One region of the Brucella oryzae genome, then DNA from elsewhere that is predicted to be linked to it. Evidence: predicted binding sites of a transcription regulator. Region 1 holds the regulator's gene; each other region holds the start of a gene.

Region 1 (4,212 bases):
AAGGCTGCAAGGTCGGCGGCAAGATCACGCTCGACAATGAGGATATCTACGATCCGAAGATCGATGTCGTCGAACTGCGCGCCCGCGTTGGCATGGTTTTCCAGAAGCCGAATCCGTTTCCGAAGTCGATCTATGAAAATGTCGCCTATGGCCCGCGCATTCATGGTCTCGCCCGTACCAAGGCAGATCTGGAAGAAATCGTTGTGACGAGCCTCCAGAAGGCCAGCCTGTTCGAAGAGGTGAAGGACCGTCTGCACGATGCGGGCACCGGTCTTTCCGGTGGTCAGCAGCAGCGCCTTTGCATTGCACGTGCGATTGCGGTCAGCCCGGAAGTGATCCTCATGGATGAACCGTGCTCGGCGCTCGACCCGATTGCAACCGCAAAGGTGGAAGAGCTGATCGACGAACTGCGCCAGAACTATACGATCGTGATAGTCACCCACTCCATGCAGCAGGCCGCGCGCGTTTCGCAGCGCACTGCCATGTTCCACCTCGGCAATCTGGTCGAAGTGGGTGACACGGAAACCATGTTCACCGCGCCGACCGAAAAGCGCACGCAGGATTACATCACCGGACGCTTCGGCTGATCCGGAACTGCGCTCAACAGATAGACAGTGCGGCTTCCCCGCAATTTATATTACGAGGTCTACTATGCCGTCTCAGCATACCGTTCGCTCCTACGATGAGGAATTGAAGTTTCTCACCCATAAGATCGCCGAAATGGGCGGACATGCGGAACGTATGGTCGAGCAGTCGGTCGCAGCTATCGTCAATGCGGACAATGCGCTTGCACAGCGTGTCATCTCCGACGATCTCATCCTCGACGCCAGTGAGCGCGAGATCGACGACAAAGCCGTGATGATCATTGCCAAGCGTCAGCCCATGGCGGTGGACTTGCGCGAAATTATCGGCTCGATCCGTATCTCAGCCGATCTGGAGCGCGTGGGCGATCTGGGCAAGAACATTGCCAAGCGCGTTGCCGCCGTTTCGGAATCGCGTCAGCCGGTAAAGCTTTATCGCGGGCTCGAAACGCTGGCCGAGCTGGCACTGACCCAGCTCAAGGACGTCCTCGACGCCTATGCGTCGCGCTCGGTGCAGCAGATTAATGTCGTCCGCGACCGCGATGACGAGATCGACGCGATGTACACGTCGCTGTTCCGTGAACTGCTTACTTACATGATGGAAGATCCGCGCAACATTTCTGCCTGCACGCATCTTCTATTCTGCGCAAAGAACATCGAGCGCATCGGCGATCACGCGACCAACATCGCGGAGACCGTATATTACATCGTGACAGGCCTGCAAATGCCGGCCGAACGACCCAAGGAAGACCTGAGCCACGGTATTGTCGTGGATGAGGCGCGTAAACCCTGAACTGTTGTCGACCGGACTTCGGTTCGGTGGATGAGAATGTATGAATAGCGCGGCGGCACGCGGTCGATTGGGGGGATTTTATCCACCGCCCGCCGAATTTGGATAGGAAAATACTGGATGTCACAGGCACCCAAAATCGCTGTGGTAGAAGACGAAGAGGCGCTGAGCGTGCTGCTTCGCTACAATCTTGAGGCAGAGGGCTATCAGGTCGATACGATGCTGCGCGGCGACGAGGCCGAAATCGCCTTGCGCGAGAACGTGCCGGACCTGCTTATTCTGGATTGGATGCTGCCGGGCGTATCGGGCATCGAGCTTTGCCGTCGTCTGCGCCAATGGCCAGAAACGGAGCGGCTGCCCATCATCATGCTGACGGCTCGCGGGGAGGAAAGCGAACGTGTCCGCGGCCTCAGTGTCGGTGCGGACGATTATGTCGTGAAGCCATTTTCGACGCCGGAACTGCTGGCGCGCGTTAAAGCCATGCTGCGCCGGTCCAATCCGAGCATTCTTTCGCACGTGCTGAAAGTGGGAGATCTTGTTCTGGACCGCCAGCAGCATCGTGTCTACCGCAAGGAAAAGGAAGTTCGCCTTGGACCGACGGAATTCCGCCTGCTCGAATATTTCATGATGTCGCCCGGTCGCGTTTTTTCGCGCAGTCAGCTTCTGGATGGAGTTTGGGGGCCGGACATCTATGTGGATGATCGTACGGTGGACGTCCATGTCGGACGGTTGCGCAAGGCGATCAATGTCGGTCGGGCGCTCGATCCGATCCGCACTGTCCGTGGCGCTGGCTATTCTTTCGGCTGAGCAGAGCTGTTATCTGCGACTTCTAAAACTAAATTTGTCCGACCCGCTACGGTTTCCGTGGCGGGTCGTTTTTGCTTAAGGTCAAGCTCTCGTGAAGTGCGGATCGGGTCTCCCGATTCGCATCGGAATGGTCAAAATAGATGTCGAAAGCCCAATCTCACGCGATGTTACAGGCATGTTGTCAAAGTTGACGAAGAACAACGGAACCTGCTTTGAAACAGAAATTCTGCAGAAAATTTGAAACACCGTGAATGTGTATGCAAAAAACGTACAAGAAAAATTGAATTAAGGCAGGGATATGGCGTGTATTGCGTGACTTTGAATCTCATTAAATCAACATCTTATCTGAATTTCCAGCTCTTGTTAAGAAATTGTTAATATATTTAAAGGGCTTGTAGGGAAATTCGCACTCTCGATTCGGAATTGCTTTCGGGCAATTTAGCTGTCTCCAGCATCGTAGGAATTTGACCTTCCGCCTTTTTTTGGCCTAAAAATTCCAAAACCTTGAATTCGATTGAGCGACAGTAGGGCGTATGATTTTTGATCTTCGTCCTCTTTGACTTGCACCGCAGTTAGACGTTCGCGCACATCGTTCCAGATGTGTTCGCCTGAATGGATGACTGGATCAGTTAAGGGTCCTAACATGAGACTGAGCCATTGACGCGCGCCGCGAAGTGGAAATTGCCCGCTCTTATCGGGCTGATGGTTGCGCCTTTCGTGGTGACCGGTTGTACGACGACCGGAACCTCGGGAAAAGCCAATACGGAAAAGACGGCGACAAGCCACGTCAAGTCCGTCAATGGCGTAAAAACCTATACTTACACCGCACGGGACAAGAATTGTCTTGAACGTGCGATGTTCTTCGAATCCAACCGTTCAAGCTCCGATGGTCTTCTGGCTGTTGGCACAGTTGTGATGAATCGACTCGCTTCCGGTCGTTATCCGGATACTATTTGCGGTGTTGTCGGTCAGAAGAACCAGTTCGCGCCCGGTGTCCTCACCCGCAAGATGAATTCCAAAGCGTTGCCCGATGTTCAGGCTGCTGCTGACGCGGTTCTAAAGGGCAAGCGTCATCCAAAGCTCAAGAACGCCATGTTCTTCCACACGGCGGGCCTGAAATTCCCCTATAACAACATGCATTATGTGCTCGTTGCCGGGGGTAACTCCTTCTACGAAAAGCGCAATCGCGACGGCTCGCTACAGAATCCAGTCCCGCAGGAACCATACAATCTTGCTCTCGCCTATTCGCCGCAATCGCCTTCCGTTCCGCAGGACGCATCCTATGATGTGACACTGCCGCAGATAGGCCCGGTTCCGGGAACGGAGCCAACCGTTCAGGTGGCACTCGCGGAAGCCGTCAAGGCTCAAAACGTAGAACAGAATGTCGGTACTGGTCCGCAGGCTCGTGGCGACCGTCTGGCGCGTCATCGCGGCATTGCCGCGACTCAGCAGGAGCAGCCTGTGCAAATGGCCTCTTACCAGGCGCAGTTCGATACAACTGCGCCGCAGGCGACGTCGCTCGGCTATGCCGCAGCAAGCCAAAAGCAGGTTGACGCCATCGGCGCGCTCCTTCTGTCCCAGGACCGACCGGAAGCGCCGCTATAAGAAACCTGTCTATAAATTGGATATTCAAAACGCCGGTCTGCTTCATTCAGATCGGCGTTTTTGATTTCATGGCTGCTCACCGGTTTTCCGGCTGGGTTTCAGGGCCGGTAGATTGGTCGATAGATCACCATCGGTGTGTCGTAGAAATCGGCCTGGCTCTGCCAGGCGCGCCGGTCAGCTCTGCGATCAAGGTCCAGCCGCATGAGGCAATTGGCAAAGGCGTCGGTCCTGGCCTTGAATCCATAGCTGCGGCAGGTCTGTTCGTCGGCAGCTCGGCGTTGTTCGGGCGTCATGGTCACGCAGCCTGCCAGAAGGCCGGTAATGCCCAGTAAGATAAGTACTTTCTTATCCATTACTATCTGCTTTCTTCTGCAACTGACCGCGGATTTACTATAACGCAAAGACAGGAAAAAAGGTGGTGAAATTATG
Region 2 (4,212 bases), on a different contig from region 1:
TGGACTGCAGTTGGTGCGGGCTTTTCGGGGGCAGGTTTCTGTTCGCTGTCGGGGCCGGTCTGAACGGGTGTCAGAGGTGCGGTAAGGGGTACTTTCCCAAGCACTGCTTCGGCATAGGCCGATGGTATTGAGATACCAAGCGACGCGAGCAGAGAAAAAGAAATCAGACATGCAAAAACGTTCCGCATGCGCATAGATTTTACCATGCACAGCGAAACGTCAAATGCAAAATCAGAAATAAGATTAGCCCTGACGAGCCTTGTAGCGCGGAGCGGTCTTATTGATGATGTAAACGCGGCCCTTGCGGCGGACCAGCTGGCAGTCACGATGACGGCCCTTGAGCGCTTTAAGCGAGTTCTTGATCTTCATGTCAATCACCGGTCTTGTTGGCCCGTTGACGTGCAGATGCCGCGGGGCTTCATAAAAACAGGCGCCCGAGGCGCCAATTGATTACAGGCACTGTTAGATGCCCGAAGGGTTGGCCGAAATACACAAGGTTTCGGGCAAATGTCAACTCCTGAGCCGCAGATTCAGGGTACTGGAGCTGAAATTCTTGGCAGGTGGCAAAGATTCATCGGGAATCGACGGGATTCCCGATGAACATTATTTCCCGCGGGGGTGAATGCGCGTCACATGGCCCATTTTGCGGCCCGGACGTGCTTCCTTTTTACCGTAAAGATGCAGCACGGCATCCTTTTCGGAGAGAATCGCTGGCACCTTCTCGACATCGTCACCGATCAGGTTTTCCATCACGCAATCCGAATGCCGGTCAGTGTTGCCCAGAGGCAAGCCGGCGACGGCGCGGATATGCTGTTCAAACTGCGAAATGGCGCAGGCCGCTTCCGTCCAATGGCCAGAATTGTGCACACGCGGGGCAAATTCATTTGCCAGAAGCGTGCCATCCTTCAGGACGAAGAATTCAAGCCCCAAGACGCCAACATAATCAAGCGCGTTCAGAAGCTTTGTGACAGCCTTGCGGGCTTCTTCCGCCGTGCTGTCGGAAATGGCGGCGGGGACAGTCGACGTTGCAAGAATGCCGTTCCTGTGCACGTTTTCGGCAATGTCGAAGATCGCGATGTTGCCGTTGCGGTCACGCGCTGCGATCACCGAGACTTCGCGCTCGAAATCGACAAAGCCTTCGAGGATTGCAGGCGCGCGATTGATCGCGAGAAGCGCCTTGTGGGCTTCCGTCTCGTCGAGCGATGTCAGCCGGACCTGTCCCTTGCCGTCATATCCAAGACGCCTCGTCTTGAGGATGCCGCGCTCGCCAAGGGCACCCAGGGCCGCGATGAGGGTTTCTTCATCGTCTACAAGACGCCAGGGTGCCGTTTCGATGTCACTGGAGTTGAGAAACTGCTTTTCCGTAAAGCGATCCTGTGAGACTTCGAGTGCGGCAGGCGGCGGAAAGACCAGAGCCTTTTCGGCAAGCCTGTCGGCGGCGCTGACTGGCACGTTCTCGAATTCGTAGGTAATGACATCGGACGCCGCCGCGAGTTCCTCGAGCGCTTTCGGATCGTCATAGGCAGCGATGATCTGGCGATTGGCAACCTGCGCTGCCGGGCAATCGGCCTGCGGTTCCAGGATCACGGTTTCAAAGCCCAGACGTGCTGCGGCCATGGCAAGCATTCTGCCGAGCTGGCCTCCACCGATGATGCCGATAGTTGCACCGGGTTTCAGTACAGAATTTTTCATATCAGGCCTCGTTCGAAGGGCGCTCTGCCACGCTTTCCGTCTGGGCGGTGCGCCACTCGTCGAGGCGGGCGGCAAGCGCTTCGTCATAAAGCGCCAGAACGGCTGCGGCGAGAAGGGCGGCATTGACCGCACCTGCACGTCCGATGGCGAGCGTGCCGACGGGAATGCCGGCTGGCATCTGCACGATGGAGAGAAGCGAATCCTGACCCGAAAGCGCCTTGGACTGGACCGGGACGCCGAAGACGGGCAGCGGCGTCATGGCTGCGGCCATGCCCGGCAGGTGAGCTGCGCCGCCCGCACCCGCGATGACGACCTTGAACCCTTCTGCCTTGGCGCCTTTGGCAAAGGCAACGAGGCGATCAGGCGTGCGATGCGCAGAAACGATCCGGGCATCGAAGGAAATGCCGAGTGCTTCCAGTGTGTCTGCAGCATGGCGCATGGTTTCCCAGTCGGACTGGCTTCCCATGATGACGGCGACATCGGCAGTAACGCTCATTGATCTTCCTGCTCCGCTTCTTTCGTGCATGTTTAGGGTGATATTAAAAATGATAAAGCCGGGCGAACCCCGGCTCCGTCATGGATCACTATGGACATTCAGGCGATGATGTCGGGGATCACCCGATCTTCCATCTCCTGCAGCTTGTCCTTGATTGCGAGTTTTTTCTTTTTCATGCGCTGGACGCGCAATTGGTCGCAGCCAACCGCTATCATGGCGTTTATGGCAGCATCGAAATCCGCGTGTTCCTGTTTCAGTCGTGCGACGGCCAATCTGATTTCGGCCTGTTCCTGATCGGACATGCGGTGCCCCGTTCTGTTGAATAGTTTTACGGGCCGCGCCGAACCATAAAAAGGTGCGGCATCAGCCCGTTTCCGGCGAAGCCCTTATCACATTTTTCGCGTCAGGAAAATGCTACCACGACAAAATCGACTTTGCACCAAACTCATGCCAAACTGTCATGGTTCTGTCATGGATGGCGGCTGTCGAAGGCGACAAATAATACGGCATTCTTGGCAGCCGGGACTGCGTGTTTGGCCCGGAATACAGGAGGTGTGCCGGGCGTTCATGCAGGTTGAATGGCGGGATAGCGGGCAAACGAGGTTCGCGCTGTTCCGTAAATCAGGGAAATCAACCAAAGGAGATCTGATGATGGCTATCGAGTCCCATCTTGCCACGCTTGAAAAGAAGCACGGCGCTCTGGAACAGGAAATTTCCGAAGCTATAGCGTCACCGGCAATGGACGACCTGCACGTTGCATCTCTCAAGCGCAAGAAGCTTATGCTTAAGGACCAGATCGAAAAACTGAGATCCCAGGTAACACGTCACTAACAGGGAAGCCGCGCATCCATCGCGGTCCGATAAGGCGTATCAAGCCAAAGACATCGGCTGTTGAAAGGCTCTCGCGAGCCTGAATAGCCTTGTGGTGGATACGGAATGTCGCGCCAACGGCACGGCTCTTTCGTGTCATGGTTATGACGCCGGATTGCAGTATTGGCGGCTGTGCCACAGCCGCCGAACGCATTGATTCAACTATTTAATTAGCTCTATTTACTGGCGTGATTTTCAGCGTCCTTCATCCTTCCGTTTCAGCTCTTGGATCAAGGTTCAGTGCTTCCGGTGTTGCGCCGCGTTCGGAAGGCATGCTCTTGAACTGGTCCTTGTCTTCCTTGGGAACGGATGCGCGCTTGCGGGAACGGAACAGCGCATAGCCCGTGATGGAAATATGCGCGAGCATGGTGATGGCGAAGAGACCGGATGGCCAGAAAATATCCATGGCCGCAGCCGCCAGTAGAGGTCCGAGCATCGTGCCGAAGCCGTAAAGCAGCAAAAGCCCACTCGATACTTTCACAAAGCTTTCCGATGTTGCGTGATCGTTGGCATGGGCGACGGCAACGGGATAGAGCGCATAGGCGAGCGCCCCATAGCAGCCCGTCATTGTAATGATGACGGGACCGCTGGATGGCGCGACGAGAAAGGCAACGAAGCCGACCAGTGCCGCCAATGCGGCAACGCTTGCCAACACAAAACGTCGGTCAACCAGATCGGAAATGCGCCCGATCGGAATCTGCATCAAGGCGCCGGCTGCGATGGTGACACTGACCATCAAGGCGATTTCGGTGGTCGAAATGCCGGATTTCGCGCCGAAGACGGCTCCGAGAGTACCCCAGGCGCCATTGGCAATGCCAATCAGGATGCAACCCACGAAAGCTGCAGGTGAGTTGTTGTAAAGCGCCTTGAGATCGAGTTGTACTTCCGTCAGCGGTTTGGGGCTGACGGCTGTGGAAATCGCGGTCGGAATGAGAGCCAGGCAGAAGAAGATGCCACTTATCATGAACAGGTGATCGGAGCGTACATCTCCCGCGGCAACCAGCATCTGGCCGGACATAGTCGCTCCGTAGTTGACCATCATGTACATGCCGAAAATCTTGCCGCGCGATTCGTTGGTCGCACGCTCATTCAGCCAGCTTTCGATGACCATGAAGGCACCGGCCATGGAAAAGCCGGTGAAGGCGCGCAGCAAT
Region 3 (4,212 bases), on a different contig from region 1:
GGCTTGATTGCCATCAAGCAGTGGATCCCATGCAATACCATTGCGCCGCAGTATATAGGCAAAAGTGCCCATCGCGGGATTGAACATGAAGAGCCACAACATGCCTGCAACGGCTGGAGCCACGGCATATGGCCAGATCAGAAGCGTACGATAAAATGTCTTTCCGCGGATGACGCGGTCCGCCGCCGTTGCAAGCAATAATGCTGCGCCCATGGCCAGCAGCGCGGTCAGAATGTTGAAAACTATCGTCACTCTGAATGAATGTAGATAGTTGGGGTCGGCCAGAACGGTTGTGAAGTTAGCAAGTCCCACGAAGGTGGACTTTAGCCCGAACGCGTCTTCACGCATGAAGGATTGATAAATTGCCTGACTGGCTGGCCAAAAGAAAAACACCACAGTCAGAATGATCTGTGGGGCCAGCAGGAAATAGGGCAAGATTTTATTCGGAAAGGTAACTTTCTGCACGGGGAGCTTCCTCGTGGGGCAACAGGGCCGCCCGCCAAGAAGGCAGGCGGCATCGTGTCAATTGGTCAATTATTGCTGAGCTGCGGCAATCGCGTCATTGGCGCGTTTGACACCGTTTTCGAGTGCGGTTTTCGCATCCTGCTTGCCGCCGAGCATGGCTTCGAACTCTTCGTTCAGAATATCGCGAACCTGCGGCAGGTTGATAAGACGAACACCCTTTGAATTTTCAGTGGGTGCCTTGCCCATCATCTGGAGAATAGGTGTTTCACGGCCTGGGTTTTTTTCATAGAAATCCGATTTCTTGGTTTCCTCGTACGCAGCCAACGTCACAGGCAGGTAGCCGGACTTTTCGTGCAGCTTGACCTGAATTTTGGTCTGCGAGAGGAAGTTGAAGAATTCTGCGACGCCTTTGTACTGTTCGTCGCTGAGACCGGCGAAGACCCATAGAGCTGCACCGCCCGGGATCGTGTTCTGCGGACCGTGACCTTCATAATAAGGCAGCTGGCCAATGCCGTAATTGATGCCCGACTTTACAACGTCTCCGAGACCGCCGGAGGATTCGGTCAACATTGCGCATTCACCGGAGGTGAAAAGCTGTTTGGCTTCCGATGTGCGGCCACCGTAACGGAACGTACCGTCTTTCGCGAGGTCAGCAATAGACTGGAAGTGCTGAATGTAAAGCGGTGAATTGATTTCAAGCTTCACATCGGTACCGCCGAGACCGTTTTCATTCGTTCCGTAAGGAACGTTGTTCCAGGCAGCAAAGTTTTCGGTCTGAATCCAGGTCAGCCATGTGGAGGTGAAACCGCACGGTGCCGCGCCGCTGGACTTGATCTTCTTGGCTGCTTCGAAAACTTCCGGCCAGGTCTTTGGCGGATTTTTTTCATCGAGGCCAGCCTTTTTGAAGGCGTCCTTATTGTAATAGAGTATTGGCGACGAGGAATTGTACGGGAAGGACAGCATGGTGCCATCCGGCTTGGAATAATAAGCCACGATGCCCGGTAAATATTGCGACTTGTCGAACTTATAGCCGCCCTTTTCGAGCACCTCGGCAGCCGGGACTACTGCGCCTTCGGCAGCCATCATGACGCCGCTACCGGCATCGAAGACCTGAAGGATTGCAGGCGGCTGCTTGGAACGGAACGCGGCAATGCCGGCATTCAACGTTTCAGGGTAGGTTCCCTTATAGACGGGAACGATCTTGTATTCGCTCTGGCTTTCGTTGAACTCTTTCGAAAGCTCATTGACCATTTCATTGTTGGCACCGGTCATGCCGTGCCACCATGCCAGTTCCGTCTGGGCGAATGCCTGCGAACCGATGGTGAGGGAGAGGGCGCCGGTCAGCGCTGAAGTCGTGATCAGACGGATAAGCATGTTTCCTCCTCGAGTGTGAGAGTACGTGAACATTTGAGCTCCTTCGTAATGGTCTCAAAGTTCCGACATCTGCAATATATTCATTGCACTTATATGAATGCAATTTTTGCCAAAGGATCAACCTTCGAATCTTCCAATGGCAGAATAAATTCGAAAACGATAGCGTTCTAAATGAAAAAAAGTGAAAGGCGGGCGACAATGATGGGGAGAGCATGTGAAAAATAAAACATTGGAGAATACCTCCTAATCTCATTTTCTCACGATGGTTCGAGGTTCTGCGTCCAGCGGATTGACCAATTCATAAGTATCAATTGATTATACGCGCTTCGAATCCGGTCGACGGGTCTTGTCGAATTTTATCTTTAACCGGATCGGATATTGCTCAACTTGCTGACAGGTGAAGTTATGTCGAGTGACGATCGCAGGAAAAGTCGCGTTACGCTACTGGATGTGGCACGCCACGCCAATGTATCGCGCGCGACAGCTTCCCTTGTCATCCGCAAAAGCCCGTTGGTGGGAGCGGCGACGCGCGAAAAGGTGGAAAAAGCCTTAAAGGAATTGGGCTATGTTTATAATATGGGGGCCGCTAGTCTCCGGGTAGAGCGGTCGAATACGGTTGGTGTCATCGTGCCTACCCTCGGCAACCCGTTTTACGGCGAGTTGCTTTCAGGAATAGACAGTGTTGTGGGTGAAGCTGGGCTGGTCGTTCTTCTGGCAAACAGTCACGAGAATTTCGCCAACCAAAGCACTCTTATGCAACGCATGCGTGAACATGGCGTTGACGGCGTGATCATGTCGCCGACAGCAGAAACTGCACCGGAATTCATCGAACAAGTCGCTGACTGGGGCTTACCCGTGGTGCAGGTCCTACGTCATGTGAGTGATCGAATCGACTATGCAGGCGTTGATTACGCGGGTGGGATGCGGCAGGCGGTCAATCATCTTGCCAGGCTTGGGCATAGGACAATCGCATTTGCTGTGCACGGTCCGGTTCATTCCGCATATCGCGAGCGCGTGGAGGGGTTTCGCGATGCGATGCAGCAACGAGGCCTCGACCCCGAAATGATTGTTCGCTTTCCGCATACGATGCCGGAAATTGCCAAAGCTGCTCCGATACTCTTTCAGGAAGGTCGTGAGCCGACAGCGGCAATCTGCTTCAATGACGTGATTGCGTTAGGCCTTTCGGCTGGCCTTTATGATTGCGGGAGAAAAATAGGTGAGGATTTTTCTCTGATAGGCTTTGATGATGTAAGCGATGCCGAAGCGACGCGTCCGCGCTTGAGTTCTGTATCAACTCGGCCTGTTACAGTGGGCCAGAACGCTGCTAGATTGCTTCTATCCCGTTTGGCAAACCCAAAAACCGAAGCGCAACGGATTGTTAGTGAAACATATCTGCAGGTAAGGCAGTCCTGCGGTCCGGTAAAAGCGTCCGTCATCTAGTCCGAATTAATGATTGACGAACGAGGTTAAACGCATTTAGATCGATCTAAATTTATTGCCGCCAGGAGGAAAAGTCGGCATAGTTCGTGTACCGGGAGGTTCAGCATTGTATAATTTCAACTTCGCGCCTGTTTTCGCGTCGATGGACAAGCTGCTTGTCGGCGCATGGCAGACAATTGAGCTTTCCTGCGCTGCTATGGTGCTGGGCCTCATCGTCTCGGTTGTCTGCGCGGTCGGCAAGACGTCTGGACCAAAGCCGGTTCGCTTTATCATCGACACCTATATCGAAATTATCCGTAACACACCGTTTCTGGTGCAGATTTTCTTCATCTTCTTTGGGTTGCCGTCTGCCGGTTTGCGATTATCGCCCAACAGCGCGGCGCTTCTCGCGCTGGTGGTGAATTTCGGCGCCTACGGCACGGAAATTATTCGCGCCGGTATTGAATCTATTCACAAAGGCCAAGTGGAAGCGGGGACCGCGCTCGGTCTCTCCAAACTGCAAGTCTTTCGCTATGTCATCATGAAACCGGCCTTGCGGACGGTTTATCCGTCACTGACCAGCCAATTCATCTATCTGATGCTGACCTCTAGTGTCGTTTCGGTCATATCGGCGAATGAGCTTGCGGCTGCCGGTAACGATCTGCAATCCGCGACTTTCGCGAGTTTCGAGGTCTATATCGTTATCACGCTCATGTACCTTGTCATGTCCATCGGTTTCTCGGCCATTTTTGCGCTGATCGAGAAGATGGCATTTAAATATCCGTTGAGCCGATAGGAGCGGGCCATGATCAGACCTTTCGGCTGGAACGAATTCCTCATTATCGTCTATGCAGCGCAATGGACTATCGCTCTTTCCGCTATTGCTTTTGTCGGTGGGGGAATCGGTGGGTTGCTTGTCGCGCTGATGCGAGTCTCTGATGCTCGCGTTCCACG

The links. The regulator PhoB, encoded in region 1, activates phosphate uptake and scavenging genes when phosphate is short. The targets are predictions, from matches to a motif close to TGTCATNNANCTGTCAT.
Positions count from the first base shown of each region.
Region 2: the regulator PhoB is predicted to act here: its motif matches at 2,645-2,661, upstream of JNC70_RS13600 (YdcH family protein).
Region 3: the regulator PhoB is predicted to act here: its motif matches at 2,021-2,037, upstream of ugpB (sn-glycerol-3-phosphate ABC transporter substrate-binding protein UgpB).

Region 1 covers NZ_JBHEEO010000004.1:24,121-28,332, reverse strand. The annotation lists gene pstB (phosphate ABC transporter ATP-binding protein PstB) at 1-587, shown strand, start outside; gene phoU (phosphate signaling complex protein PhoU) at 652-1,374, shown strand; gene phoB (phosphate regulon transcriptional regulator PhoB) at 1,492-2,178, shown strand; gene JNC70_RS04985 (cell wall hydrolase) at 2,836-3,783, shown strand; gene JNC70_RS04980 (hypothetical protein) at 3,882-4,136, opposite strand.
Region 2 covers NZ_JBHEEO010000011.1:101,043-105,254, reverse strand. The annotation lists gene JNC70_RS13620 (tetratricopeptide repeat protein) at 1-206, opposite strand, end outside; gene ykgO (type B 50S ribosomal protein L36) at 244-369, opposite strand; gene JNC70_RS13610 (5-(carboxyamino)imidazole ribonucleotide synthase) at 604-1,692, opposite strand; gene purE (5-(carboxyamino)imidazole ribonucleotide mutase) at 1,694-2,188, opposite strand; gene JNC70_RS13600 (YdcH family protein) at 2,287-2,490, opposite strand; gene JNC70_RS13595 (YdcH family protein) at 2,837-3,019, shown strand; gene JNC70_RS13590 (MFS transporter) at 3,264-4,212, opposite strand, start outside.
Region 3 covers NZ_JBHEEO010000001.1:163,974-168,185, reverse strand. The annotation lists gene ugpA (sn-glycerol-3-phosphate ABC transporter permease UgpA) at 1-465, opposite strand, end outside; gene ugpB (sn-glycerol-3-phosphate ABC transporter substrate-binding protein UgpB) at 535-1,839, opposite strand; gene JNC70_RS00815 (LacI family DNA-binding transcriptional regulator) at 2,245-3,279, shown strand; gene JNC70_RS00810 (amino acid ABC transporter permease) at 3,386-4,054, shown strand; gene JNC70_RS00805 (amino acid ABC transporter permease) at 4,064-4,212, shown strand, end outside.